Regions from separate parts of the Paenibacillus sp. 7523-1 genome, predicted to be linked through region 1. Evidence: riboswitches for the same ligand, from Rfam matches in the RefSeq annotation. Region 1 holds a riboswitch; the other holds the start of a gene.
The links. A riboswitch is a leader RNA that binds a small molecule or an ion and turns the genes downstream of it on or off. The one in region 1 is predicted to bind ZMP and ZTP.

Region 1 (15,500 bases):
GCTCCCAGCGATTCCAACACTTTGTTAATCGTCATCACATCGTCTAGAGGAGGTGCGTCAATAATAACGCTTTGTCCTTCTTCCCCTAGTAGAGAGGCAGCGATGATCGGAAGAACAGAATTTTTAGCGCCGCTAACTTTGACACTTCCGGTCAACCTTTTGCCACCGCGGACGATAAATTTGCTCATCATGGTTCCCTCCGCGCTTTTATTCCCTTTTCTTCATTCCGGAATACGTAAGCCCTCTGTGTTAGAAAGGACTGTTGCTGTGTGTGGAATTTCGACATTCCCCGGCAAAAAACGCCTGATGTCTGTTCAGAAAAGAATTGGTTTATAATCCAAAATTGATGATAACACTTGCCGTGCTGATTGCCTGCAAACTTGTAATTAAGGCTTACAGGTCAGCAAAACATCAGGACAGACGGATTGGGATAATTATTAGCCGGCAAATACCGGGGATCCCGTTTATAACCTAAGGTTAAAGTGAACAATAGTTAATTCCCTAACTTCCATCATAACATTTTTGAATTGTACGATACAAGCATTTTTACATAAAACATCTCAGTTCAACCAATTATACGTCACACATTTTTCTTAATTGTTAACAGGTTGGTCATACTCTAATTGTTGACACAAACAATCGATGTTATTCGACAATCAGGCTGCATGAAGAACCTAACAGATGATTAACCAACCATCTCAACATTAAAACAAATGACGCAACATTTGGGTCCATGATAAATAATCAATAACGAACCCGGATACGGCATGACCCAGAATAATGGCAAACAGCAAATGCAGCAATCTTCCTTGAGCACCCTTCGGCTGTCTGATAATCAGATCAAGCTTCAGGTTTTGCAGTGCCCACCATGCGAGTGCTATACACAATAGCGAAACGACAATCGAAACTAACCCATTTGTGCTTAATGACTGGTTCAACTGATTCGTCAGATCAATATCCATATATTCATTACCTCCACATTTGTTGCAGCAACCAGCGCAATTTTGCTTGTCATCCTTAATTTAAAAGTCATAAGAATGGTTTGTTCCAGCAGAACACAACTGACTCACCGCTGAAGTACCCCATATGGATATCCTTCGTGTTGCCCATTCATCGAGCAGCACAATCGGGCTGTGAATGATCATGGAATTCATCTTCGCAGCTGCAATCTCTGCTGACTCTATGGAATATAGGCTCTTTCATCATACATTGTCAATTACATTGATTTCCACTTTGAGAATATTTTAATTTTAAACCATCGGGATTTTGTGACTAAAACGACATAAAAGAGCGCTATTTCGATATCGATCTTGTCATTTCCTCGGAAATAATTTGGTTTGAACTGGCCAAAAATGGGTCTATTAGTGGTAACTATCACCACTACTATAGTCCTATACTATATTCAATATCACACGAACGGTGATCATTGTTTACAAAAATTAACGGAGAATCTACATAAAATCATCCAGTAAATTACGATTGCATTAAATAAATATGGAAGCCATTTCTGCGAAACACAGCGAAAAAGCCCGGCAGACCAAGCCGCCGGGCTTCCTTTAATCGTTTATTTGCCGTATACGTTGATCCGGTTAACCGCTTTTTGCAGAGCAATCTCTGCCCGGCGGTGATCAAAGTGGTCCTGGTTGCTTTGGCTGCTGAGACGGCGTTCTGCCCGTTCCTTCGCTGCACGCGCACGATCCACATCGATATTTTCCGGGAATTCGGCACTTTCTGCGAGAACAACAACCTTATCTTTGCGGACTTCGATAAAACCGCCGCCAATAGCGACCTGCTTGTTCTCTTTTCCGTTTTTGATAATAATTGGTGCAATCTGCAATGGTGTAACCATAGGGATATGGCCTGGTAAGATCCCCAATTCCCCTTCAATACCACGAGCGATGATACTATCTGCTTGCTCCGAATAGACCAAACGCTCAGGTGTTACGATTTCCAACAAAAAGGTGCTCAATTCCATCCCTCCTGAAACTATCCGAAGGATAGCTCGCTTCATAAGGACAATCCTGGATTCAGATTATACCAGTGTTTTAGCTTTCTCCACTGCCTCTTCAATCGTACCCACGAAGAGGAATGCTGCTTCCGGCAGATCGTCATGCTTGCCTTCGAGAATCTCTTTAAAGCTGCGCACTGTTTCTTTAACCGGAACGTATTTACCCGGAATACCGTTAAATGCTTCAGCAACGTGGAAAGGCTGGGACAAGAAACGTTGAATTTTACGAGCACGGTAAACGAGCGCTCTGTCTTCTTCACTCAGCTCGTCCATACCCAGGATCGCAATGATATCCTGCAGCTCATTATAACGCGCCAAGATGCGTTTAACGCCTTGTGCTACGCTATAGTGTTCTTCACCTACAACTTCTGGTGCCAAGATCCGGGAGCTAGATGCAAGTGGATCTACCGCAGGGTAGATACCCATCTCGGAAATTTTACGCTCCAGGTTCGTTGTTGCATCCAAGTGAGCAAACGTTGTTGCAGGAGCTGGATCCGTATAGTCATCCGCAGGTACGTAGATCGCCTGGATGGATGTAACCGATCCTTTTTTCGTGGAAGTGATACGCTCTTGCAATTGACCCATTTCTGTTGCCAGCGTAGGCTGGTAACCTACCGCGGAAGGCATACGTCCGAGCAAGGCAGATACTTCTGAACCCGCTTGGGTGAAACGGAAGATGTTATCGATAAAGAGCAACACGTCACGGCCTTCTTCATCACGGAAATATTCCGCCATCGTCAGACCTGTGAGGGCTACACGAAGACGTGCGCCTGGAGGCTCGTTCATTTGTCCGAAGACCATTGCTGTTTTGTTGATAACGCCGGAATCACTCATCTCGTGATACAAGTCGTTACCTTCACGTGTACGCTCACCAACACCCGCGAATACGGAAATACCACCGTGCTCTTGCGCAATGTTGTTGATCAATTCTTGAATTGTAACGGTTTTACCTACACCGGCACCACCGAACAAACCGATTTTACCACCTTTGGCGTAAGGAGCCAGCAAGTCGATAACTTTGATACCTGTCTCCAGCATTTCAGCTTGAGTCGTCAGTTCATCGAATGCAGGAGCAGAGCGGTGAATCGGGTTTTTATGTTCAGCAGCTACAGTACCGCCAGTATCAATTGCTTCGCCGAGTACGTTAAATACACGACCCAGTGTCGCTTCCCCAACAGGTACAGAGATTGGAGCTCCTGTATCTACTGCTTCCATACCACGTACGAGACCGTCCGTGGAGGACATCGCGATACAACGTACCCGGTTGTCACCCAGATGTTTCGAAGCTTCAAGTGTAAGACTTACACTTACGCCGCTTTCGCTTACTGTAGTGATCGTAATGGCATTGAGGATTTCCGGCAGACCGCCGCGATCAAACTCGACGTCAACAACCGGACCCATGATGCTCACAACGCGTCCTTTGTTCATCTTAACGTTCCCCTCCTACAAGCCTGCTACTTTGACAAAAATAAAGTTCCGTTCGTTTATCTTTGCAGTGCAAGCCTTCATTAAATAAAAAACGGTTAGCCTTGTGCTGCGTTGGCACCTGCCACAATTTCCGTAATCTCCTGCGTGATCGCCGCTTGACGGGCACGGTTGTATGTCAATGACAAATCGTTAATGAGTTTGGATGCATTTTTGGTTGCATTACCCATTGCCGTCATTTTCGCGCCCAGCTCACTCGCCTTACCGTTCAGAAGTGCACCGTAGATCAGCGTTTCCGCATAACGCGGTAGCAAAACTTCCAGTACAGCTTCAGCTGAAGGCTCGTATTCGTAGCTCGCCGTCGGTCCTTCCGCAGCAGTTACCTCAGGTGTTTCCATTGGAAGAAGTTTTTCTACCGTAGGAATCTGGGTCAACGCATTCACAAAGCGGTTATAACAAATGTACAATTCATCAAATTTAGCCAACTCAAATCCTTGAACAGCCTCGTGTGCAATAGATTTGATGTCTGCAAATGCTGGTGAATCGGATAGATCCGTTGTAACGGATGCCATCGCAATTTCGCGCCGTCTGAAGTAATCGCGTCCTTTACGCCCAATAACGAACAACTCGTAGTCATCTTGGGAGTTATGGCGCTCTTTGAGCGTCAGATTGACCTGACGCAAAACGTTCGCATTGTATCCACCCGCAAGACCGCGGTCCGATGTAATGATCAGGTAAGCTGTCTTTTTGACCGGACGGCTCTCGAGCATCGGATGCTGGATCCCTTGCGTGCTTGATGCAATACTAGCCACAACTTCTTTCAGTTTCTCCGAATACGGACGGGCTGCCTCAGCTTTTTCCTGCGCTTTACGCAGTTTTGCAGCTGCAACCATCTCCATTGCTTTGGTGATTTGCTTGGTGCTTTGTACGCTTTTAATTTGCCGCTTAATTTCGCGCATGCCTTTTGCCATGATTTCACCACCTCAAAACTTTGGCGGAGCCAAAGTTACTTCGTAAGCATAATCTTACTTTGACGGGGTCAAAGTTTTACATGCAGACATGCGGAATCGGTTAAACAACTCCGCAGCTGCAATCATCTATTTAGACAGAGACAGCGAAGCTCTTTCTGAACTTCTCGATTGCACCTTTCAGTGCATTTTCATTGTCTGCAGTCAATTCTTTTGTATCACGGATGGATCCGAGAATTTCCGGATGGTTGCTCTCCATGAACGCGAGGAATTCGTGTTCAAAGCGAGTCACATCACCTGTAGGGATTTCATCCAGGAATCCTTTAACAGCTGTATACAAGCTTACAACCTGTTGTTCAACAGGCAGAGGCTGGTTTACACCCTGCTTCAGGATTTCCATCATGCGAGCACCACGATTCAGGCGGGCCTGAGTGGCTTTATCCAGATCGGAACCGAACTGGGAGAACGCTTGAAGCTCACGATATTGAGCGAGGTCCAGACGCAGGGAACCTGCAACCTTTTTCATCGCTTTGATCTGAGCAGAACCACCGACACGGGATACGGAGATACCTACGTTGATCGCCGGGCGTTGTCCAGCATTGAACAAGTCGGCTTCCAGGAAGATCTGTCCGTCCGTGATGGAGATTACGTTCGTCGGGATGTAAGCAGATACGTCGGAAGCCTGTGTTTCAATAAACGGAAGTGCGGTTAAAGAACCACCACCAAGTTCATCATTCAGCTTCGCAGCACGCTCCAGCAAACGGGAGTGCAAGTAGAAGACGTCACCCGGATAAGCCTCACGGCCTGGAGGACGACGGAGCAGCAAGGAAAGCTCACGGTAAGCAGAAGCTTGTTTAGTCAAGTCATCATAGATAACCAGAACGTGCTCGCCTTTGTACATGAAGTACTCACCCATCGAACAACCGGAATACGGTGCGATGTACAAGAGTGGTGATGGATCGGAAGCAGCTGCAGTTACAACGATCGTGTACTCCATTGCGCCTTTACGACGAAGAGTTTCCACAACTTGTGCAACTGTAGATTGTTTCTGACCAATAGCCACATAGATACACTTCATGCCGCTGCCTTTTTGGTTCAGGATCGCATCGATTGCGATCGACGTTTTACCTGTTTGACGGTCACCGATGATCAACTCACGTTGTCCGCGACCGATTGGTACCATGGCATCAATCGCTTTGATACCTGTTTGCATCGGCTCATGAACGGATTTACGATCCATTACGCCCGGTGCCTTACCTTCAACCGGACGGAATTCCGTTGTCGCGATTGGCCCTTTGCCATCGACAGGAATACCGAGCGGGTTCACAACACGTCCAATCAATGCTTCGCCTACAGGCACTTGCATGATTTGGCCAGTACGCTTCACTTGGTCGCCTTCACGAATATCATAGTAAGGTCCCAGGATAACGACACCGACATTGCTTTCTTCCACGTTCATGGCGAGTCCCATTACACCGCTTGGGAATTCAACCAACTCGTTGGACATGACGTTCTCAAGTCCGTATACACGAGCAATACCATCACCAACCTCGATAACCGTCCCGACTTCGACTACATCGATATCGGTCTTGTATTGTTCGATTTGGCTCTTAATTAATGTACTGATTTCTTCTGGTTTGATACTCAAGTGTCCTCACCCCAATCTACTGTACTCGTCTGTTAAAAGACTGCTCAAGACGTTCGAGCTTGCCAGCCAAGCTGCCGTCATAGATCGTATCGCCAATGGCGACTTTCAATCCGCCCAGCAGAGTCGAATCGACAATGTTCTCGATACGGATCTTTTTATTCACACGGCCTCCGAATTCACGGGCTACCGCTTCTTTTTCTTCATCATTCAATGCATAAGTCGAGTAAACGCGAGCATCGGCAATGCCGAGCGAGTCGCCCTCGATCTTCAGATAATCACTCAAAAGAGCTTCCAGCAGTTCAACGCGACCACGCTCAATCAGGAGCAGAACCGTGCGCAGGACAGGTTCGGACACTTTGCCTTCAAGGCTCGCATGAAGCACGTTCCGTTTGGCTTCATCAGAGATGTTCGGAGATACGATGAACTTGATGATCTCGGCATCCCCGGTCAATCCGCTGACAACCGCACGCAGTTCCTGTTCAACTTCAAGCACCTGCTGCTGCTGGAGAGCGACTTCGAACAATGCTTTCGCATAACGCTTGGCAACAATCGTATCGCGGCTCATTGTCGGCCCCCTACCTCATTGAGGTATTGGTTCACAAGCTCTTCTTGTGCTGGACCGTTCTCAACTTCTTTTTTGATCAATTTGGAAGCAATCTGAACGGAAGCTGTACCCAGTTCGCTGCGAAGCGCTGCAACCGCTTTGTTCTTCTCGCTTTCAATTTCACGTACCGCATCGTCTTTCAGACGATTAGCTTCAGCTTTTGCGTCAGCCAGAATTGACTCAGCCTGTTTGCCGCCCGTTTGTTTGGACTGTTCAATGATGTCGTGAGCTTCCTTGCGCGCTTGCTCCAGAGCTTGTTTTTGTTCCTCCACATAGGCAATGGCCTGTTCCCGAGTCTGAGCAGCCTCATTCATCTGCGTCAGCACGAGTTCGCGACGTTTTTCCATGATGGAGAACAAAGGACCGAAAGCATAACGGCTAAGCAGCCAATATAAAATTGCAAATGCGATAATCGCAAGAAGCGTATTTTCCCATACGAAACTCAATCTGTTCACTCCTTCCTGGAGGTATCCTTGAAACGTTCATCCGCATGAACGGACATTACCTAAAAAGAAGGCGCGGATGGCTATGGCCTTCCCCGCCAAACCTTATCAATTTAATTAAGCCATACCGTAGAACATGAACGCGAGTACCACACCGATGATCGGCAATACCTCGATCAGACCTACCCCGATAAACATTGTTGTTTGAAGAGTGGATTTTGCTTCTGGTTGACGCGCGATTCCTTCTACTGTCTTGCTGATTACCATACCGTTACCGATACCTGCGCCAAACGCGCCCAGTCCTGCAACAATTGCTGCTGCGATTAATGCCATTGCTCCCATTTGTATATCCTCCTTAAAATTATAAATCGAATTTTTTTATTGTTCAGCCTGGTGAAGAAATCTTCGTCGGGCTTGGAACTTAATGTTCGTCGTGCGTCTCGATGCTCTGTGAAATGTACACCATCATCAAGATTACAAAAACAAATGCCTGGATCGCGCCGATAAAGATACTAAAGCCTTGCCACACCATCAGCAACGGAATGGCAGCAATTGCGCCAAACACTTTGAATGTCGTCAGTTTCAGGATCGTTGTGATCAGTACCTCACCCGCGAAGATATTCGCGAATAGACGCATACCGTGTGTCAACAGCTTGGATGCCGTCTCAATCAAGTTGATGGGCAAGAACAAGGCGAATGGCTGAAGGTAGTGCTTGAGATAACCTCTCGTGTTGCGGAACAATCCGAGTCCATGAGATACCATGAACGCAACAAGCGCCAGTCCCATGGTTACCGATAAATCAGCTGTAGGTGATTTCCACCATGCCAATTCAACGTGTGGGTGTGCTTCAGGGTCTTTGGCATGCGCTTCTTCAAACGCATCGACCGCTGTAACGATCGGCTGACCAAACACCTGCGCATGCTCTGCGCTGTCCACTGCGGTTACTGCCTGGAACGGAAGACCCAGCATGTTACCGACAAAGATGAACATGATCATGGAAAGAGCGAGAGAGATAAAGTGCTTCCCTTTCTTCATATCCATCGTACTGGAAATCAGATTGCGGACGAATTCGACTGCCCACTCCATAAAATTTTGCAGCTTGCCGGGGTTTTCAACGGACAACCTCCGTGTAGCCAGTACAGCAAAGATAAAAACGAGGGCACCTGTAACAACCAGCATCAACACAACCGATAGATCCAATCGAAATCCGCCAAGCATAATAATTGGAGCTTCATGCATATTTTTCTCACCCCTTTCTCGACTTGAAAGCTGCAGCACCTAACATCATTCTGCTCTGCGGGAATAGACGATCCCTATAATCAGTAAGGAAAATTGCGCAATGACCAGACCGCCTGCAACCGCGTATGTATTGAAGTACTGCGGAAAGCGCATCGATATGAATATACCGAGCACAGCGAGTGCCGCTCTTGTCAAAAATCCCAGGTTCACACGCTTCAAGTTACCTTCTGCCGCATCATCAGACATTTTCCTTACTTTGTAGCCCAGGTAAAATGCATTGATCCAGCTAATTCCTGTACCCAGGGCCAGTCCCAAAGCAATTGTCTCCACACGTGGCATAAAGGCCGCTGCGAGAAAACAAATCATAAGAAAGTACATGATGAAAACAGTCATCCATCTGCGGTATCTGGTTAGTTCACTCATCACTTTCCCCCATGAATTTTTTCGCGATAAAGTAGATGCTCACGCCGCCTGCGGCCAGAAAAAAGAGAACGCTTACGGCGATCCATATTCCGTTACCTCCAATGGTCTTGTCCAACCAGGAGCCAGCGTAATATCCGGCAACAGCGAGAATGGCAATCTCGATCCCAAAAGCTGTCACGAGTCCCATCGCTTTCCATACATTATCGTCATGGTTACGGGATGAATTTGGTTTGTTCGAATCGGCCATTTTCCACGCCACCCTTGCAATCCCAGTTAATTTTACTGAATGATGAGAGCCTTTGTCAATTGATTGATTTTAGCGTTTTAAAGGGTAAAACGACGGGTTTACAGGCCCCCGGGAGCCCATAAACCCGCGTAAACCGTACAGTTTAACTGTATGCTGTACCCTTTATGATTCAGTCAGAAAAAACGAATTATTTTTTGAATTTTCTGTGAAATGATTCCGGACGCTCACTATTTACGCCAAAATGGTGCAAAATCGCATTGACAATTCTTTCCGATGCATGTCCATCACCGTATGGATTGGCAGCTTGACTCATGCTTGCATACAGCGTTTCATCCGTAAGCAGAGCTTTGGTCCGTTCATAAACACGTTCCTCATCCGTACCCACCAGTTCCAACGTTCCGGCCTCGATGCCTTCCGGGCGCTCCGTTGTATCCCGCAGAACCAGCACGGGTACACCAAACGAAGGCGCTTCTTCCTGCAAACCGCCTGAATCGGTCAAAATCAAGTGAGTATGCGGATAAAAGTTATGCAAATCCACCACGTCTAGTGGATCAATTAATTGAATACGGGGGTGATTCCCCAAAATCGCGTGAGCCGGCTCCTTCACAGCAGGACTTGGATGCACCGGGTACACGATGGCAATATCTTCGAACTCGTCGGCAATCCGTTTGACGGCCTGGAAAATGTTGCGGTGAGGCTCGCCTTGGGATTCACGGCGGTGAGCTGTCATCAGCACAAGACGTTTGCCCTGTGCCCATTCAAGTACCGGATGTGTGTAATCCTGCCGTACTGTATATTGAAACACATCTGTTACCGTGTTGCCTGTGACATAGGTACTAGACTCCGGTTTATTTTCTTTGGCAAGGTTGGAGAAAGACCAATCTGTCGGTGCAAAATGCAAGTCTGCAAGTACACCGGTCAACTGGCGGTTCATTTCCTCCGGATACGGAGACAGCTTATTCCATGTACGAAGACCTGCTTCAACATGGCCCACCTGGATCTGCTGCAGGAACGCTGCGTAGCTGGCTACAAACGTAGTCAGCGTATCCCCGTGAACAAGCACGATGTCGGGTTTTGCTTCGCGCAGTACAGGCTCCAGGCCACCAAGCACACGAATCGTAATTTCATTCAGCGTTTGGCGATCTTTCATCACGTCCAGATCATAGTCCGGTTGAATGTTAAACACTTCAAGAACCTGATCCAGCATTTGACGATGTTGTGCGGTCACACAGACGATGGATTCGATAGATTCGGGATGTTTCTGAAGTTCCAAAATAAGCGGAGCCATCTTGATGGCTTCCGGACGAACTCCGAATATCGTCATGACTTTAATTTTCTTGGACATTCAAACAAAGCCCCTTTTCTCTTCAGCATGCAGCATGCTTATTTAGTGCCGTACAGACGGTCTCCTGCATCTCCCAATCCGGGAACGATATAACCGTGATCGTCCAGACGATCGTCCAGAGCAGCCACATAGATGTCCACATCCGGATGCGCGTCCTGAACTGCTTTTACACCTTCAGGTGCTGCAACAAGGTTCATCATTTTGATTTGGGTGCAGCCGCGTTTTTTGAGCACGTCAATAGCAGCAATGGCAGAACCGCCAGTCGCCAGCATCGGGTCGATGACAATCAATTGACGCTCTGTAACGTCTGTAGGCAGTTTGGTGTAGTATTCTACCGGTTGCAATGTTTCCGGATCACGGAACAGACCAACATGTCCAACTTTTGCAGCTGGCAACAATTTCACAACGCCATCGAGCATTCCGAGTCCTGCACGCAGAATCGGCACCAGTCCGAGCATACGTCCGGAAATAACTTTGCCTTGTGTTTCAGCTACAGGAGTTTGTACATCAATAGTCTCCAGTTCAACATCTCTTGTAATCTCGTAAGCCATCAGTGTAGCCACTTCATCCACCAATTCGCGGAAATCTTTCGTATTCGTACGCATGTCGCGTATAAACGTCAGTTTGTGTTGAATCAAGGGGTGATCACATATTACTAATTTTCCCATCTAATTTGTCCCTCCGGTAAGTTCTTCATGTTCAGCATTTCCAATAATGCCTAATCATCATTCATAGGCCCGATAAATCCTGTATATTATATCATCACCTACACCGAATTACACCATCAAAGGACATGTAATCATTACAGAAAACCGAATACTATAAAAATAGGACCGGAAACTTGGCATGTTCCGGTCCTTTTCGCTCTAGTTGTACAATAATTCCATTCGTAGATGGACTAGTATTTCAGATCTGTGTATAGCGGGAATTGGTCTGTCAGAGCCGTTACTTCCGCGCGGGCCTCATCCAGTTTCGCTGTATCTTTAGGATTTTTCAATGTTTTGGCAATGATTTTACCAATAGCAACCATGGCTTCTTCGTTCATGCCGCGGGAAGTAGCTGCCGGAGTACCAATACGAATGCCGCTGGTTACAAACGGGCTGGTCGGATCAAATGGAATTGCATTTTTGTTCACGGTAATACCGATGGAATCGAGCACATGCTCAGCTTCCTTACCTGTGATGTTCACGCTGCGCGTGTCGATCAGCATCAAGTGGTTGTCTGTACCACCGGATACAATATTCAGCCCTTCGGCAATCAGTGTTTCAGCCAAAACCTGAGCGTTCTTCACTACGTTTTGTGCATAAGTTTTGAACGAAGGCTGCAGGGCCTCACCCAGTGCTACCGCTTTGGAAGCAATAACGTGCATCAAAGGTCCACCTTGGGAACCAGGGAATACCGCTTTATCAATTGCAGCTGCCCAGGATTTGCGGCACAGGATCATACCGCCACGAGGTCCGCGCAGCGTTTTGTGTGTTGTCGTTGTTACGAAATGGGCATGTGGAACCGGGCTCGGATGCAATCCAGCAGCAACCAGTCCTGCAATGTGGGCCATGTCCACCATGAACAATGCGCCTACATCATTGGCGATAGAAGCCATTTTTTCGAAATCAATGGTACGCGGGTATGCACTTGCGCCTGCTACAATCAGACGAGGACGGTGCTTGAACGCTGCTTTGCGCACTTCATCATAATCGATCAAGAATGTATCTTCCTGTACGCCATAGGCCACGAAGTTGTAGAGCAAACCAGATGCATTCACCGGGCTGCCGTGAGTCAGGTGTCCACCATGGGCAAGATTCATACCCAGTACCGTGTCACCAGGTTTCAATGCGGCAAGGTAAACTGCCATATTTGCTTGTGCACCGGAGTGAGGCTGTACGTTTACGTGCTCAGCTCCAAACAGTTCCTTTGCACGGTCACGTGCGATATCTTCCACGACATCCACGTGCTCGCAGCCACCATAATAACGTTTGCCCGGGTATCCTTCAGCGTACTTGTTTGTCAGTACAGATCCAAGTGCCTCAATTACCGCTTCACTTACGATGTTCTCGGATGCAATCAGCTCAATGTTGTTCTGTTGGCGTTTCAGTTCCAAATTCATCGCTTCAAGTACTGCAGGGTCATTCTTACGCAATTGTTCCATGTTTAAATTCCTCCCAGTATATTAGTGAAGTTATAAAGCGAAACTGAAAGGTTACACTCCTTACTCCGATTGCAGAACCATCTTCCGATCGCTGTTATCCCCGGATTTTTTTGAATGCCCTTTAAAGGGGGAAATCCGGTGATAAATGCGACCACTGCGTTTCTCCAGATTGGTTTTGCACTCTCCGTTTTCGTGTAAACATCATTTTCACTTTATAGTAGGTTGAAGATTTAGTCGCAAAATGTCGAATCTGGTTGCTCTTCCATCTGATACACCGCACGTTCGCCGCCAATCAGCTTCGGACGGGTCAAGGCTGTCGTCACACGGGCTTCCCCGATGTAGCGAAGCGTTGTACGGAAGGGGACCGCCACATGCCGCAAGTGCATGCCAATCATCGTTTCCCCGATATCCACTCCTGCATGAGCCTGCACATGTTCAGCCAGACAAGGATCACTCAGCGAACGATATGCTGCGGATGCCATGGAACCACCTGCCTTGGGAACCGGTACGGCGCCCACTTCAGTCAAACCCAGACGTGTGAGCAGTGAACGTTCCATCACCAATGCGCGATTCAAGTGTTCACAGCACTGAAACACAGGATCAAAGCCGAATTCCTGCTGCACCTCGCGAATCCCTGCAAGAAGCTGCTGTGCTACATCAACGGCACCACTCGTACCAATCTTTTGGCCTGCAACCTCGCTTGTGCTTGTACCGATCACAACGATCTGTCCAGGTCCAAGCTTTCCGGCAAGTGCCAGTTCACGCAGAATGGTTACGGTCTGTTCCTGCAATCCGGGTTGATCCGAATCTAACTCAATAGTCATCCTATCGCCTCCCGATAAAATCATGCCTGACTCCCACACGGCTGCCCGCTCTTGTATGCATGCACGGCATTTCAGGTACTATTATAGCGAATAATCAGATGAAAGACGAAAAAAAGAGCAGTCTGCGGGTATCGCAGAATTGCTCTTTTGCCCAGGCGACCGGCCGTTTGTTCCGGTGCTCCATTGTGGTTGTGCCCACTTCGTCGCCAGTTACACCGGATCCCTGTTTTCCCCTTCATCATAAAACAACCCACGCTTAAAATCAACGGGTAATTTACATTACATGTCCGTTTTTGCATAACAATTTAATTTGAAAATTCAATCTTCACTGCCTAATTACTATGACCTGCACAATCCCGGTTTATCCCAACTTGTCCAGGAGACGATCCAGCGCAGTTCTGATCTCCGCAGCGGCGATATTGTAATCATCACGACTGCCGCCAAACGGGTCAGATATATCAAAGCTTGGAATACGCTGCCGGATCTCGATCACGCGCTCACGCTCTGATGCCAGAATCTCCTGACCGAGTGCACGCTTCAACTCCAGTGTGGCGAACAGGCTGTCCAGTTCCTGAAGATCATTCAGAACCTGATTATCATTCTCTACATACTCTTTCAGCGTGTACGTCTTGTGTACCGAATCCGGAAAAACCTGCATGACATGCTGTTTATGGCTTCGCGTTAACGTAAGGACCAAATCTGCCCAGCCGATCAGGCTCGCGTTAAGCTGTGTGGAATGACCAGGCCCTTCCGCCTGGTGATCTCTTAATACAGCTTCGGCATGACGGGAAATCGGCATTCCCGATGTTGCCGCCACACCCGCAGAACGAACCTCAACCTGAATGCCCCGTTCCGCTGCCAGCATGCGCAAAAGCCCCTCCGCCATGGGGCTGCGGCACGTATTCCCTGTACACACAAACAAAATATGTTTCATTGTGATAGCCTCCCCATTTCGCAAATGTTGTCGAATGATGCAATATTTTAATTTTAAATGATGAAAATTTAAAGAGTATCGTTATGACTGCACAATAGCTGCAGCTGCTCCGCTCTATGACTATTAAAAAATAAACAGCAGTCCAAACGCAAGCAGGATGGCCCCACCAATCGCTTCACCATAATCGCCAAGGTTTTGGCTCACTCGTCGTCCCAGCAGCAGACCCATGACGGACATGATTCCACCACATGCACCAAAGGCAAGTACGGTCAGTACCAGATCACTGCTAAACATGCCGAGGGACACCCCAACGGAAAACGAATCCACACTCACACTAAGTGAAAATAAAATCACACCGAGCATAGAGCGATGGTCCACCAGCTTGGTGTCACCTTCACGAAAAGCATTCAGAATCATGTGACCCCCAAGCAGAACCAGCAATCCGCCTGCAGCATACGTCGTAATATCTCCCAAGAGAGAGCTGACGTATTTTCCCGTGTACATGCCGATCAGCGGCATGATGACATGAAACAAAGCCGTAACCAAGCTGATTCGCAGCACATCACGTAAACGAATGCCTTTCATGCCAATCCCAATACCCAGCGAGAAGGCATCTAGCCCAAGGGCGACGGCCATAATCAAAATGGTTACCAACTGCCCCAGATGGGCAGACACATCCCACATTCCCATACCCCCAAGTCACGTAAAGGTTCTTGTACACGATATGCGGACAAGGACACAAACATGACGGGAGAACGAGAATGAATAGTCGGCAGAGACGCAGGCAGGCGTGTCAAAAGAGGATTGGTCTAATCGGCAGGCCGTGAGGTGGTTGTGCTTGCTGCCACGGCCTGCCGATTAGGTGGACCGGAGAGACATCGTCAGCTCCGGTCATGGTGTTACTGGTCCCCAACCTGTATAAGTTGGTGCCCAGCAGCTTTGAGCAGCCGATTCATGACGGCTGCTCCCAGCCCTTCGCGTGAGCAGGCTTCAGCCACAATGTATGTGGCGCCCTGCTCATCGCAGCTGCGCAGCGCGGCGTACAGCCGGCGCGCTGCTTCTTCAAGCTCGCTGGCATCGCCCAGCGAGAATACGGCATCGGCGCGGTACTGCTCCGCGTGCTCGGCGAACGCCAGCACCGCGGTGCGCTCTCCGCGCTGCGCCGCCTCCGCGAGGGCGGCGCTGATCCAGGCCGCCACAGCTGGGGGCGGCCCCTCTACCACGCACAGCGCCCCTGTGGGCGCA
Region 2 (15,500 bases), on a different contig from region 1:
GATTGTCAGCCGGGAGATCTATTGGAATATAGAGCGGATGAAGATGAAGACGCCATTGAGCAGTCTTGATAACGATGTAGATACAGAAGGCAGTCGAACGATTATGTTCGGCTGTTTTTGCTTAGAAAATAAGAATTTAATCATGATTTGAAAATAATAGTAACCTTTTGTGAACCAAATGAAGCCATTGGTGATCTAATGATTAGATAGTGTTGAGGAGGAGGGGAATTTTTCGTGGATTTAAGCGAGAAAGCAGAACTTGCACGAAAAGGGGATAAGCAAGCATTTGTATCATTAATACACACGATTCAGAAGAGCCTCTATGTTATAGCAAGATCAATCGTAAAGAACAACGAAGATAGTGCAGATGCGATGCAAGAGACCATTACCAAAGCATTTACGAGTATACATACATTAAAAGAACCTGCTTATTTTAAAACATGGATTATTCGGATACTAATCAATGAGTGCAATCAAATGAATAGAAAAAAGAAGCGAGTATCTCTGCTCCCTTACGACTTGAGAAAGACTTCATACCAGGACGAGTATGAACAGGTAGAGCTATTTGAGGTGATTGATGAACTGGATGAACAGCTTCAAACCATCGTCACACTCTTTTATATCGAGGATTTGGCGATTAAGGACATTTCCAAGGTGCTTGAAATTTCTGAGGGCACTGTAAAGTCACGTCTGTTCAGGGCTAGAAAACTACTTTCTGAGCTCATGCTAGGGGAAGGAGAAGATAAATATGAGTTATCATGATCCGTTTGATCACGAAATTAAACAGTTTCTTAAGCAGAAATCACAAGACGTCGTCCTCCCCGATACAGTCCAAATGGCTGTGGAGAATGCTCTCTCTTCACTACCTGAGCAAAGGTCGAAAAAGAACGCTCGCCTTAATCGCTGGAGATGGACTGCAGCGTCCATAGCTCTTTTATTTGCTCTAGGGGCGGTCATGATCTATACAGTTCCAACCTTTGCTGAAATGATCAGATCTTTATTTGCCAAAGATAACCCCGATATCGGACTCCTACGAGCACAAGAGCTGGGATTAGTACATAATCCACATATTAAAGTAAAGGACAAGGGTTATACGCTTGTCATTGAGGAAGTTGTAGCAGATCCTACACGAGTGACGCTAGCGCTCCAACTTTTTGATAAAAAAGGAGAGCATGACCGGCATAAGCTGAGTCTAGGGGAGCAGAACACCATTACTATTAAAGATACTCAGGGAAACAATGTGGGCAGTATGTACGATATGGGTTATACAAATGATTTTTATTATATGGTCGAATTCTTTAGTGAGCCGCTCCAAACGGACAAGATTACGATTGAGGGAAATATTAATAACCTTGGAACTGGCAATCAAAGTACGATTGAAGGAAATTGGAATTTTAGCTTTGACCTGGATATGAAAGAGGCGAACAGTAAGACCCGAGTAGAGGAACTCTCTGGAACTTACACAACACCTCATGGAATGACCGTCAATCTAAAAAGGATCACACGAATGGTACAGGGTGTACGATTCGAACTGGAGACTGAGCTCGATGATGCAGCAATGGCTAGATCCCCCGGTGATTTATGGGAAAAACAAGCATTGAGCTTTCACTTTGAGAATCTCGAAAACGAAGAAATACACTCAGTAAATCCATGGAAAACTGGTTATATGGACAGCCTGATGACATCTGACTATAGCGTAATTGAAAAAGGAAAAATGAGATGGAGCTATACGTTTAAGTATCTCCCTGAAAATGAACCTTACCGTTTTGTAATGGATGGATACTCTATTGCAGAAGTGGATGGTAGCAAGTTTTCCTTTAAACCTGCGGAGTTAACAGAGCCTAAGTCTTTTAATGTTTTAAAGGATAGATTGGACGTCATTGGGACTTCGTTGGAGAAATCACAAAGTGGTGGCGAAGCAGATGAATTAGCTGTTTTATTCTACGGAGAAATGGATAATGAAATTCGTAATGATGCTTGGAAAGCATATGATTCGGCAGATAAACAATATAATGTTAGCAAAAGAGGATCATCGAGACTAGAGAACAGCCTGCCTGATCACTGGAGAGAGGGATTTATAAGCATGGGAGACCGTAAAATGAATAGTCCTTTCGAATACCGTATTGAGGGGTTAGGCCATATTCCAGAAGAACTTAGCCTAGTGAGAGAAGTGGTCGATAAACGATATAAAGACCCTAACTGGTCCGTAATACTAAATGAGTAACCCAAAACGAACTTATTCCTGTCATGGAGTAAGTTCGTTTTGGGTTTCTAATGAATGAGTTTATACCATTGAGCCCATTCCTGTTTGTTGATTTTTTGTACGGGCTTAACTTGATTAGTCTTTGTGTTATATCTAAACAGAATCAGTTGATCAGAGGGATACTCACTAATGTAATCCAGAGTGTTCCCGTTTTTTTGCCATAGAACAAGATTAGTACTTATATAATTGGTCGTTCTCGGGAGAAAGTGGAAGCTGTCTTTAGTTGGATCATATATGGCTAACGAGCTTTTTTCCGTGTTTCCAAATGAAATGGCGATCTCATCTCTTTTAGGTGACCAATGAAAGGAGGCAATGGTTTCAATGGTTTGACTTCGTTCCTCTTGCAGACGATCATTTAACACCATTAACTTCCCGGTTTTAACATTCACAAGAATAAGGGCTTTGCCCGCACTCCGCTCAGCATGAATGGCAATCCATGTCTTGGACCGGGAAACATCCATACTGATAATATCCATCAGTTCATCATCGAATTTCTCCGTATTAATGGTGTATGCTTGCTCTCCTGAGGTGACCGTAATGGATTCAATCACGTTTTGTTCGAATGAAGCCCGATCAGGTTTATTCACCACGTCTGCTTCTAAAATAACATTCATTCCTGTCCAAACTATTTTTTTCGCACTGATCTTCTTATTAAATTGGTTTGCGTTTGGGTAAATGGACGAATCAACGACTTTGTATTCTACTGAACTTTTAGCAGCTGTCTTTGCAGCAGATTGTTGTGGCACAATCAGCATGTACAACGAACTGAGCAGGATAGCACCTGAGAAAAGAATATGCGTATATTTCATGATTACATCTCCTTATTGATGGGAGGAGTGAAGTGAAGTCGATCCTCTGAAGTGGCTGTCTGTAGAGATAAACGCCAAAAGAGTCTGTAAGGTTTATAATGAAATAAAAAAATCAGCGCAGAGAATAGGACATCATATTTACTTCTTTTCTTTGTTCTCTTTTTTGTTCTTATCTGACAATGAAATCGTAGCTATCAAAACAGCAATAAAAGCGACGATTAATATGGTATTAGACGGTACCGTCTTGACGATGTAATCTTGAACCAACAGAACAATGATGGATATGGCTAAGATAGCTCTCATGACTCGAGCTGATGAACGGTCCGGATCCTTGGAATGTTGGGATATCAGATACATGACATACCACAGCCCAAGAAATAAGAATATAGAACCTGTAATGACGATTGCAAACATGTAAGAACACCTTTCAAGGAGCGATTTCGTTAAACGATTCGTTCAGAATACTTATTAAAATCAGATGCTTACCGATTCCTGAGTTGAGATTGCTTTCTCGATGGCTAGAGACAAACGCACATCCTTAAGAGCTTCGGTCAAGGGATAAAAAGAGATATTCTCTCTTACAAAAGCAGACATGCGCGTCAAAATTTCAACCATGGCCAGCTCTTCATCGGAAAACGGAGCAGAAGAGAAGGGATTACGGTACAGGCACTCTTGTCCTGCGCGTAGCTCACGAAGGGAGAGCGGTCCCAGACTTCCTTCCATGCCGCTTTGAATTCGGTGGATGGAGTATGTATCATACGCATCGGTACCCAAGCTGATCGTGAGTTCGTTATCCCGGATCTCCCCATGGGACCCGCGAATCAGAACCCGGTTTTGACGAAGAGGAGAGAAGTATTGAGAACGGGTAAAGTCAAGCACAGCACTCTTGCCGTTATGGAAAGACATCATGGCGATCTCTTGAACTTCATTCTCGATTCGATCCTGGACTTGTCGACCGCGATAAGGTACTTCCAGAATCGGAAGTTCGAATCGGCGGCCGACAATTTCACAGCTGATATCCGTGAGCGACAGCCAGTTACGGATCAGACTGATCCCATGATAACCGTGTGCTACGGATGCTTGTACATGATGAACCTGACCCAGTTTCCCTGACTGGATCAGGGACATTCGAGCGAGCTGATGCGGCAGCAGGGGATACTGTTCTGCTATCTGGATCTGACTGTTTTTCTCGGCAAAAGAGGACATGGTCCTCAAGCTGTCTTCATTAAAAGCTGGCGGCGTTTCAACCAAGAGAGGAACTTGTAGTGAGACAAGTTCTTCTAGGACGGCAGGAACGGATGTTTTGGACACAGCAACCAAAAGAAAATCACAATGCCGGGCCATCTCATAGGATGACTCGTACAGGGTGACGCCCCAACGTTTGGCAGCCTCCGCATATTTAGCCGAATTACGCACGACTATTCCGCTGATTTTGAATACATGGGGGAGCTGCTTCGCGATCCGCAGATAAGCTTCTGCTCTCCAGCCGAATCCTATAATCCCAAAGCTGATTGGTTTACTCAAAAAAATCTCCTCACTTCTCATGCTTCTACTGAAAGAAATATGTATGTGTATTACCTATATTTTCTATTCAAGGATACCACGTTGCTAAGCATTTACAACGAAAGAATTGGAAAAAGGAGGTGTAACCCGAATATCGACAAGAGTCTGATCGATGTTTAATCCGTCGTATGACGAAGTTAACCTACACAGTGATATGAGAAAAAGCCCTGAGTTGTTCGATTTGAACGAATTCAGGACTTTATATGATCTTAGTTGGAGAATGGGACGGATAGTTGTCCAATCGCAGCAGCAGTTTTAACCGGATACAACGCGACTTGATATTGCGGAATGGCTTCGATTCGGCGGAATTCGGCGATCTCGACTCCCTCAAAGCGCTCAATTTGTGCCTGATTGACAAAAGTATGGACCGTTCCTCTGCGCTGCGGCGTTATGGATAAGTGCAACTCAGAGAATTCAAGCTGAGTGTAGAATTCCTTTAAGCCTATGGACCAGGTCTTGCCGTAAAAAATATGATCCGTAATAAGCCGGCCATTCAGGAACGCTTCGGCCACATCACCTTCATAATCGATCTCAAGCCACACATCATGAACATGCGCCGGCCATTCTCCGGCAAATTGCAGCAAGGCCGATTTGTCCGCTGGTTTCTTCATCAACACCTCTGGTGTATACTCAGGCAGGTCTATTGTATAGGTAGTGAAAAGAGTGGACCCCCCGTTTTGACAATGAACAGTACTTGAACTTTGGGTTTGCAAATCTTGCTCTGGCTTGGGATACAGCGAAATAGCAATATGGGAAGACCCTGTCGATGTGCAGATAAGCTGATGATTACTGACTGTTACGGGGCTATCGCTGATAACCAGCGTTGGTTGTCCCCATAGTTCAAAGGTGTATGCTTTTTGCGCTTCTTCTCTGGAAAGCAGTACAAAACGTACGGAATCTCCATCTGTGGTTAGGAAGTTAACTGGATTATTTTTGTCCACGCTTGGTTGAATCACATAATAAGATTCGTGGTCCAATATTACACTTCCGCTGCACTGCACATCCTTTAGATTCGTTTTGGAAACGACGTATTCCGGTGTCATGCCTTCATGTGCATAGAAGAAAACCGCTTTGTCTTGATTTGTATCGATCATGGTGAGCAATGGAGCCGTTGCGCTAAGTAGGGACACGCCATGAAGATCCAGATTGAATGGCAGCATCAATCCGATTCCTTCAGGAAGCTCCAGTTCACCTTCAGCAGGGAATGCAACGCTGCCTTTGGAAGTTTCCAATTCGATTCGTGTTTTACGGCGGGGCAGGTCGATCTGGTCCTGAAAATTATTCAGGAAAACAAAGCCAGAGCCGTCCTGATGTCTGACGCACCAGCGTAATGTCTCAGTATCTGTCGGATCGATGGCAGACTGTCCCTCTGGCAGTACCGTTTTCATCGGAGCAAGGACCGATCCGAAAGACTCAAGAAACAAGGAGATGGCGCGGATGCGGTCATAGGATGCACCGACTCTGCCGAATTCACCCAATGGAGACTGGTAGTCATACGTAATTTTCGGCAGGAATTGCTCATTGAGGTAACTCTTCTTGCCGACGGGGTTGGAGCCGCCGTGATACATGTAATAACCCAGCAAATTGCTGCCACTGGCCAGTTTGACAAGGGTCATGGCCTCGATGCTGTTTGCCGGAACGAACGGCCTCACATTATAACTGACCTGCATACCACCGGCCATTTCACAATACGCAACGGGATATTCAGGTGTGTCGAAATGAACGGGCTCTGCCGGAGTATTATGAAGATCGCGATACACAAATTCCTTGCTTGGAGGCTGGTCAGGCAGCCAGGACGTATAGGCGTAGCCTGCAAGCATGGGCAAAAAGCCTTCCTCGGGAACGGCAGCTCCGCCCCAAGCGGTAGCCGTGAAGAACAGAGGATGGATGCCTGCCTCCTCGGCAATGCGGCGCAGCTCGGCCAGATGAGCTGCACCTCCGGTTCCCGAGGACAGAAACTTACCGGCTTTGTAACCCCAGGCATCATTCGGTGCTCCGGCGTGCATGAATTCATTTTCCAACTGCACGGCTATCACGGGTCCTCCGTCCTGATACAGGCTGCCTTTCATTTGACTAGCGATTTCCCGATACAGTCTGCGTGTCAGCTTCAGATATCCGGGATCATTGGAGCGGATCTCAATAGGCTTGGAAACTACCCAATCCGGGATTCCTCCATTGCGAACTTCGCCGTGGCAGAATGGACCGATACGAAGGATGAGGGGCAGATCCAGTTTGGCACACAGATCGATAAAATGGCGCAGGTTTCGATTTCCACCCCATTCAAAAATCCCTTCTTCTTCCTCATGAAAATTCCAAAATACATAGGTGGCGACGATGTGAATTCCACCGGCCTTCATTTTCAGCAGTTCTTCTTCCCAGTACAAGTATGAAAACCTGGAGAAGTGAAATTCACCTACGATCGGGATGAAGGGCTCGCCATTACGAGTCATATAATAATTGGTGAATCCAAAGGCATCTCCTTTGGGATTGGCTCCGCCAAGCATACCCAATTTTCCCGGATGGATGTTCTTACGGTCGGCATCTATTAATGATAATTTTGAGATGTGACTCATTGCTGGGACAACCTCCTTGTGATATGTTCTTTACGATGAATTCTACTGTGTTCAAAAATAAAAGAAATATCGATACAGCTACATTTTATATGGAATAGATCATAGCGAGGTAGTGTGATAATGGCTGAAAAACATGCGGATTATGCTATAGTTGGACACAGGCCCTTTGGAATATTGATCGCAGGTCATTATAAGGAGTTGAACGGATATGAGATTCATCGACCAACAGGGAGCATCGACTGGTTATTAATGTATACGCTTTCCGGTGAAGGGGAAATACAGCATGGCAAAAATTCGATAACCTGCACAGCGGGGGACGTGGCGATTCTTATGCCAGGGCTTCCGCACCATTATCGAACGAAGCAGGATCATTGGGAATTTATATGGGTACACTTCATACCCGATCCCCATTGGAGTACTTGGTTGAAGCTCCCCGAAACGTCAGCTCGTTTCATCTACCAGCGGATTGTTTCGGAAGAGGTACAACATGATTTGCAACATGCCCTTCAAAGATTGGTGCGTCATGGATTTTCGGAAGGCCGTTCCGAACAATATCGCCGATTGTCCGAGCTGGCCCTGGAGGAGACGTTGATTCACATTCAGCATACCTATCCACCGGATGTTCCGGCGGCTATGGATCCCCGAATTGCGGAGATCATGCGGTATCTGCAGATGCATCCTTCGCAGAAAATAAGCATACCGGAACTTGCGAACCGATGCTGTTTATCCACCTCACGCCTCTCTCATTTATTTAAGGAGCAGGTAGGGGATACGATTCTAAATACAGTTCACAAGTTCAGGTTGGAGAAGGCAGCGCAGCTTCTCGCTGGAACGAATCGGCAGATCGCAGAGATCGCTGCGGATGTTGGATTCGACTGCGGTATACATTTTACAAGAAAATTCCGTGAAGCCTTTGGCGAGACACCATCGGCATTTCGTAAACGTAGAACGTAAAATACAGTTGTAGCATCAGAGGAGGACAAGTGCAGCATGAACCTTTTTCACATCCAATCCATCATACACGGAACTGACCGAACTGCAGCCTTTCTGGAAGATAACTTTATTGGGATCGATTGGCCAGCTACAGGGGATCTGGAACAACTGTCTGCTGAAGAATGGAATGAGCAAATCGGGCAGCATTATGCACTACCTGAATCGGAACTGAGCGGAGTAATAGCTACACTACAGACATTTGTAAACATCATGCAGGATGGAGATCATGTCTTAATTCATGACGATGAGTGGGTATATGTTGGAGATGTCGGTGACTACTTTTACGATGACTCCGTTAGCATTGAAGAAGATTCGATATGTCATCGGCGAGGCGTAACGTGGTTGGGACGAATTCCTCTGACAAAGATAAACGATAAAGTGGGTGCTCTGATTTCGAATGCTTCGATTATTTCAACATTCGAGTATCCACTTTCACAGGCTCAATTGGAGCCGTGGATTTCAAGAACTCCCGAAACTGAAACAGCAGTTCAACATCCGGTTGGCGTAGATGACGGAACAGTACAGGAAGCTCTCGACGTACTAAGGAAATCACTACAGAGTGAAGACGAGGAACTTCGTATTCGTGCGGCGACGGCCATTTTACAATATGCGAAAAAATAAAAAGAACATGAATAGATAAGTAGTAACGAAAATGGAATTAACAGATGTACGCACTCTCAAAGCTCATTACCCTTTATGTCTATACACTAAGAAGCACGCAAAGCCCTCATGAAACGAGTGAGCTTTGCGTGCTTTCGTACATATTATGATGTTTTTTCTGATTGCATGCAGGCTGATTTGATCGTGTGTTCAATCAGCGTAGCAATGGTTACGGGACCAACCCCACCCGGGACGGGTGTAATGGCAGATGACGGAGTCAAACAGGATGAAAAGTCCACGTCACCGATATTTCCTTTATTGTAACCTGCATCAATGACAACTGCACCAGGTTTAATCCAGCTTCCTTTTACAAAATTGGGTTTGCCAACGGCAGCAATCACGATATCTCCTGACTTCACGATTTCTTCCAGATTGGCGGTTTTGGAATGACAGGTAGTTACCGTGGCATTTCGGTTAAGCAGCATGGCTGAAACGGGCTTACCGAGAATTGGACTTCTTCCTATGACAACAGCGTGCTTGCCTTCGATTGGAACGTTATAGAAATCCAGAATACGGATAATCGCTTGTGGTGTGCAGGAAGGGAAAGCGGCGACTCCAAAGGCATTTAACGCAAATCCTAGGGTGGTAACGCCATCCACGTCTTTCTCTATGCTTATTGCATCAAAAGCGGCTCTTTCATTGATATGATGCGGTACCGGGTGCTGCAGCAGAATGCCATGAACGGATACGTCTTCATTTAATTTGGTTATTTCCTGAATTAATTGTTCCGTTGTAGTCTCTGCAGGCAAAACCACTTTAATCGAATGTACCCCTATTCGGGCACATGCACTGCCTTTCATTCGTACATACGTTTCTGATGAGGGATCATCACCAACCAAAATAGTAGCCAGACAAGGCGTGATTCCTTTCTCCTTCAACCCGGCAACCTTCGCAGTCATCTCTTCCTTCATGAAGTCTGCTACCGTTTGTCCATTCAACATTAGCTTCTCTGTACTCATGCTCATCATCGCCCTTTCCAAATAAAAAGAGGCAAGGAAATAAAACTTCCTTACCTCTGCCCAGGCGTACGGCTTGATTAGACATCATATGCTCCCTCACGGTTCACCGTGTTCGCCAGTTACATATGACCATATTAAATTGATAGTACTTCATTTTGAAATGTACATCAATCCCTTTAACTTATAGCTATACTTGGAACGGTGTCCAGATTGGTATATACTTTTTTGAGTTAAGAAGATTAAAAGGAGATTATAAGCAGTGAATATTAAAAAATGGTTAGGTGCTGTACTCATTATTCTTGCGACGATGCTGTTCGCAGGCTGTTCGCTTGAATCGCTATCTGTAGATGATTCGACCCAGACTCATGCTGTCTTGAACCAATTTGACGAAGTTGCCAATTATCTTACCGAGCATCAGGAACTTCCGGATAATTATATTACCAAGAAGGAGGCCAGAGCTTTAGGCTGGGAACCAAGTGAGGGAAATTTGCAAGATGTGGCCCCAGGCAAAAGTATCGGCGGTGATATTTTTCAGAATCGGGAAGGCCTGTTACCCAAGAAAAAGGGAAGAACGTGGTACGAGGCAGATATCAATTATTCCGGTGGAACCCGGGGGAGTGATCGAATCCTCTATTCCAGTGATGGCTTAATATACAAGACAACCGATCATTATCGCACGTTTGAACAAATCAAATGACCAAAGGTAGGATGGTATGAAGACAGTAATCATTGATGGAAATGATATTCATGGAAAAGAAGAGCTGCATGATATTCTTCAGGCGAAGCTGGGGTTAGATGACTCTTACGGGCGGAATCTCGATGCGTTATGGGATGTCATTACAGGCTTCATTTCAATTCCGCTAACCATTCGATGGGTTAATTTTGAGGCCAGCAGGGCTGTGCTTGGAGAATATGCTGATCAGCTATTGGAGTTAATGCGTGACGCAGAAGAAGAGCTGGATCAGTTTCAATTGGATCTGAAAATGTAAAATTGAACGGGCAGTCCCCTGAGGACTGCTTTTTTTGTTGTGCAACATGTTCCATGAGATTTCCGTTAATGAGTTTAGGAATCCATAGGAGGTGAGGGTCATCCCCAGGAAGTTATTGTACTTCATTTATGTTCTGTCACTGGTTAGTTTGACCACATCTTGTTCGAGCGCATCTAAGAATGTAGAGGCTGATAACAGTCTAAGCGGACTATATATTACAGCATTGGAAGAGGTCATACTGACAGATTCAGCTCTCAATAGATCGATGGAGTATATATCAATAGACTATGATCAGACTCCCGCATTAAGTGATTCGGATGGACAACATATAATGGAGTTCTTACGAACGAAATATAAGGTGGACGTTTATAACCTAACGTATGAACAATTGCTTAAGCAAGGTTTGAATGAAGGTAATGAAAGCAATCTCCGAGGAATTTTACTGCATTTCGAAAAGGTTGAGCTGGCGGACGAGAAGAACGAGGGCACACTTGTGGTAAGTAAATATCGTTCAAATGAGGGTTCCATCTCTGTAAAAATAACGTTGCAATATAGGGATAATAATTGGATGGTAGTTGATCTTGTTACCTTGAAAGAGAGCTAATACTGGAGAAGGTTGCGAGACTATAAAGTTTTACGAAGACTAAACAATCTGTCTTGAAAGTCGCCAATGGCGGCTTTTTTTGATCCTGGAATGGATGTATGTATGAGGGGTGAAACATGCAATATAACTACATTTTACAAAGAAAACTAGAATTAGCTTGTCAAATAGACTGCATCATGATAAAGTGATAACGATTATCAATATCAATTAAAAAAAGGTGGGTTTACATTGTTGAGACGATCTAATTCGATCTTGCTTATACTGGCATTAACCGTGCTGCTGGTACTAAGTGCATGCGGTCAGACCGAGACGACGAGTACAGCAACGGATGCAAGTGCAAACACGGCAGAGAAGACAACTGACTCAACATCAGCAGCTGAACCAGCGACAACTGACGAAGGGGAGACAGTTACATACCAATCGGATGCGGGAGAAGTTGAGGTACCCAAAACGCCACAGCGTGTCATTGATTTGACGGCGTTTACGACAGGATACTTTGTAGCACTGGATGTTCCCGTGGTAGGAGCTCTGTCTGGAGCAATGGGCAATAAATATATTAAGGATCAATTGATAAGCGAAGGAACGACCGATCTGGGTGAGCAGCCTACAGCGGAACAGCTGGTAAGCCTCAAACCGGATCTGATCATTGCTTATACGGGCACAGAAGGTCTTGATCAATTGTCTCAAATTGCCCCTGTAGTGCAGATCCAATATGGCAAACTCAACTATAAAGATCTTATGATTGAATTAGGCAAGCTAACGAATAGGGAAGATGCAGCGGAAGCCTGGGTTACAAACTGGGAAGCGCAGATTAGCGAATGGAAACCCAAAGTAGAAGCCGCAGTCGGTGACCGCACTGTCTCCATTCTGAATCCATACGCGAAGGGATTGTACGTATTCGGCCATAACTATGGTCGTGGCGGTGAAATCCTCTATGGTGAATTTGGCTTGAAAGCCCCGACCAAGGCTCAGGCAGAAGCGATTGACAGCGGAACAGGCTTTGCTTCGATCTCCATGGAAGTCCTGCCGGAATATGCAGGTGACATCATCTTTACCAGCCCTTGGTCGGGAGATACAAGTGATTCCGAAGTCGTATACAGCAATACATTGTGGGAGAATCTTCCTGCTGTTAAAGAAGGACATGTCTTCCAGCTGGATAACACGTCGGACACATATAACGATCCGATCACTTTGGAAGGACAACTTAAATTTATTACAGACAGCTTGCTTTCTGTGAAGTAAGCAGCAGAAGAACACTCCTGACCGTCACGAAGTGACGGAGGAGTGTTCCTTTTTTATAGCTGAATTATAATACGTAGGATTCTCCATCCTCAGGAACAGCAATGTTACTGGTGATCCCTTTATCTTTCAAAAAGCTTCTTAAGTCTTCTCTGGAGAGACCCCAATGGTTAACTGCTTCCATGTGGACTACAATGATTTTCGCTTCTGGTGCAGCTTGGTATACTTTATAGATATCGTGTATGCCCATAACCAAGGAACCACCCTCCAGAAACTGATTATCTCCTCCATTAACAACAAGAACTTCAGGTTTGTGAGTGTGGATCACTTCTTGAACAGATTCGACCCAAACGGTGTCCCCTGCTACATATAACGTCTGCTCACTAGTGTGTTTAAAGACTACACCACATACTTCGCCAGCAAGCTTCAAGACTTCTCCTCTCCCATGCTCCCCTTTTGTTTTAAACAGTTGAATTCCATGAAATACTGAATCTTCATGAAGAATCTCTACGTTGTTAAAGCCAGCATTTTTAACTTCAGACGCATCAGCTTCGTTCTGTACAAACATTTTGATGTCTTTGGGCAGTGTTTCTTTTGCCTTATCATCAAAGTGGTCCAAATGAAGATGAGTAACGATCACCGCGTCGATACCTCGGATTATATTTTCAACAGATGTCGGAAGGTCGACCAGTGGATTCATCTGATCCTGCCTCGCAGAATTTGGGAATGGAGGATACACGCCCTTGTCGGCCAGGAATGGATCAATTAAAAAGTGTTGTCCTGCATATTCAACGATAATCGTAGCATTTCGGATTTGAGTTATTTTCATTGTAATTCTCCTTTGATCATGAATATATAAATAGCTTACACGCTCAGCATGTCTGCGTACATGCATAGAATCAAGTCTTTCTTCTCATTTGCTTGAATAATGAAAGTATTTCTTTTCTTGATGGGTTTGTATGTAGAATAGAGTAAGCTTTACTTATCTCATGATTTGGGTTTTCATTGGTGTTGATACTAAAATTAAAAGGGGTAGGATAACGAGTGCTTGATCACATAGATGAATTAATTATTAAAGAGCTGTCCGAGAACAGTCGAATAACGATGAAAAAGCTGGGGGAGAAGGTTCATCTCACTGGACAAGCAGCTGCTTCGAGAGTGTTGAAACTCGAGGAAAACGGAATTATTGAAAAATACACCGTCCAAGTAAACCAAGTCAAATTAAACTGTTTAATCCATGCGTTTATCACCATCAAACTGACGAATCCTCACCATCAGTCATTCTTGTCTTTTGTTAAAAACGAAAAAGATTTTGTAATCAATAACTATAAAGTGAGTGGAAACGGATGCTACATTCTGGAGACCAGATTTCCATCGAATGAAGTGTTAGATCAATTCCTTGTTCGTTTAAACAAACATGCGAACTATAATCTTTCCATTGTCATTAACAAGCAGAATTGAATATGAAACAAGGATAAGGATGCCTGATCCATCCAGCTCTAGCCATCGGAGAGTACTGGATTGGTCGAGCATCCTTATTATTAGTCTGAAAGTGCAAGACATGATAGCGTTATTTTGTCCTAACCATCAACTTAGTCATCGGAATACACAGTTGCGTTAAAACTTTCGGGTCCGAGCCGGACATTACTTACGCCGGTATCCGGACCATATGAGAATGTGGCATAGGCGGAGTAGACGAGCTGGCCATTTGCCGGGGGAGCGACATTATAATCAGAGCCCGTAAAACTAAGCACACACGGACTGAAGAAAGGGTTGCCGAGGACAGTCCTTTCTGCACGGTACACCAGCTGCTGCGAAGCTCCCAGACCACGATATACCTCAATGGCAAGAGAACCATTGTTAAATAACTGATTGGCGGTTACCGTTACGATACCTGAAAAAAGTGTGCGGATGATTGGTCCCGGATTACTTACTTGCAGCCCAACCTGGGCGAACAATAACGGAACACCGTTTGTGAAACTGGGAGTGAGAACGCCCTGACCTTTAGATCCTTGAGAAGTTCTTGCATCTAATGTCTTAACCATTTGAAGTTCCTCCTTTCTTCGAAGCTAAGGAGTAATCGAAACGTAGAGTTAATCGTCGCTGTAAGCAACCGCGTTGAAGCATACCGGTCCAAGACGGGTGGCTTGTTCTGATGCGGATTCAGGTACGAACGTTGCAAAGCAGGAGTAGATGAGCTGCTCATTGGCTGGTGCAGGCACATTATAATCCGAACCTTCGAAGCTCGCCAGAATCGTACTGTCGTTAGGAAACACAGGCTGAGAAAGCACATAGATCGGTTGGCCCGTATAGGATGCCCCTCTGAATAATTTCAAAACGAATAGAAGAAGGCAAGGAAGACACATTGGACAACGAGATCCGATAGGTCGCATTAAATTGCGTTCAAATGATCGGCCCCGGATTAAAAATATTGAGTCCAACAATCCCTAGCAGGGTAGGTGTATTTGTACCAAGCGATACGTTGAGCGGGGGAATGCCTGCTAACCCCAGTGACGTACGGGCGATAAGTGTACGAACTACAGCCCTTTCCTCCAATCTATCAATTTGCCATATGATATGTTGCTCATCGGGAGGAGTTGTCCGCTTAGCGGCAAGAACTTTAATCTGCTCCAGAGAGATACAGCATGAATCAAACGGATTTTTGTTTGGAGACTTGAAACGAACGTGTATACTTGATGAAAAGAGTAAGTTACCAAATAAACAAACGAACTAAACTATTTTCTACATAGGAGGAATTTACTTGAAAGAATTTGAAGATTTTCTAGCACGGATGGATAACCTGGAACAGCGTGCTCGAGCAGAAGATGTGCTAAATTGGGTGGCTTCG

Region 2: linked by a shared signal. The riboswitch ahead of CHH60_RS04640 (bifunctional 5,10-methylenetetrahydrofolate dehydrogenase/5,10-methenyltetrahydrofolate cyclohydrolase) and the one ahead of CHH60_RS15380 (TIGR01440 family protein) in region 1 are both predicted to bind ZMP and ZTP.

The regions. Positions count from the first base shown of each region.
Region 1 is NZ_NPBR01000013.1:40,099-55,598, forward strand. Features, by position in the region: gene murA (UDP-N-acetylglucosamine 1-carboxyvinyltransferase) at 1-188, opposite strand, end outside; gene CHH60_RS15310 (DUF1146 family protein) at 705-962, opposite strand; gene CHH60_RS15315 (F0F1 ATP synthase subunit epsilon) at 1,565-1,969, opposite strand; gene atpD (F0F1 ATP synthase subunit beta) at 2,033-3,436, opposite strand; gene atpG (ATP synthase F1 subunit gamma) at 3,532-4,404, opposite strand; gene atpA (F0F1 ATP synthase subunit alpha) at 4,535-6,049, opposite strand; gene CHH60_RS15335 (F0F1 ATP synthase subunit delta) at 6,066-6,614, opposite strand; gene atpF (F0F1 ATP synthase subunit B) at 6,611-7,099, opposite strand; gene atpE (F0F1 ATP synthase subunit C) at 7,214-7,438, opposite strand; gene atpB (F0F1 ATP synthase subunit A) at 7,518-8,336, opposite strand; gene CHH60_RS15355 (ATP synthase subunit I) at 8,382-8,759, opposite strand; gene CHH60_RS15360 (AtpZ/AtpI family protein) at 8,752-9,006, opposite strand; gene wecB (non-hydrolyzing UDP-N-acetylglucosamine 2-epimerase) at 9,194-10,351, opposite strand; gene upp (uracil phosphoribosyltransferase) at 10,390-11,019, opposite strand; gene glyA (serine hydroxymethyltransferase) at 11,250-12,497, opposite strand; gene CHH60_RS15380 (TIGR01440 family protein) at 12,728-13,321, opposite strand; ZMP/ZTP riboswitch at 13,464-13,545, opposite strand; gene CHH60_RS15385 (low molecular weight protein arginine phosphatase) at 13,683-14,255, opposite strand; gene CHH60_RS15390 (manganese efflux pump MntP) at 14,379-14,939, opposite strand; gene CHH60_RS15395 (L-threonylcarbamoyladenylate synthase) at 15,155-15,500, opposite strand, start outside.
Region 2 is NZ_NPBR01000005.1:248,416-263,915, reverse strand. Features, by position in the region: gene CHH60_RS04685 (helix-turn-helix domain-containing protein) at 1-69, shown strand, start outside; gene CHH60_RS04680 (sigma-70 family RNA polymerase sigma factor) at 235-762, shown strand; gene CHH60_RS04675 (DUF4179 domain-containing protein) at 749-2,224, shown strand; gene CHH60_RS04670 (hypothetical protein) at 2,272-3,072, opposite strand; gene CHH60_RS30050 (hypothetical protein) at 3,211-3,486, opposite strand; gene CHH60_RS04660 (Gfo/Idh/MocA family protein) at 3,547-4,596, opposite strand; gene CHH60_RS04655 (beta-galactosidase) at 4,845-7,208, opposite strand; gene CHH60_RS04650 (helix-turn-helix domain-containing protein) at 7,329-8,162, shown strand; gene CHH60_RS04645 (hypothetical protein) at 8,199-8,822, shown strand; gene CHH60_RS04640 (bifunctional 5,10-methylenetetrahydrofolate dehydrogenase/5,10-methenyltetrahydrofolate cyclohydrolase) at 8,966-9,820, opposite strand; ZMP/ZTP riboswitch at 9,872-9,953, opposite strand; gene CHH60_RS04635 (ribonuclease domain-containing protein) at 10,128-10,517, shown strand; gene CHH60_RS04630 (barstar family protein) at 10,534-10,809, shown strand; gene CHH60_RS29690 (hypothetical protein) at 11,141-11,413, shown strand; gene CHH60_RS04620 (ABC transporter substrate-binding protein) at 11,642-12,655, shown strand; gene CHH60_RS04615 (MBL fold metallo-hydrolase) at 12,720-13,481, opposite strand; gene CHH60_RS04610 (Lrp/AsnC family transcriptional regulator) at 13,697-14,113, shown strand; gene CHH60_RS04605 (hypothetical protein) at 14,245-14,697, opposite strand; gene CHH60_RS04600 (hypothetical protein) at 14,746-14,988, opposite strand; gene CHH60_RS04595 (iron chaperone) at 15,414-15,500, shown strand, end outside.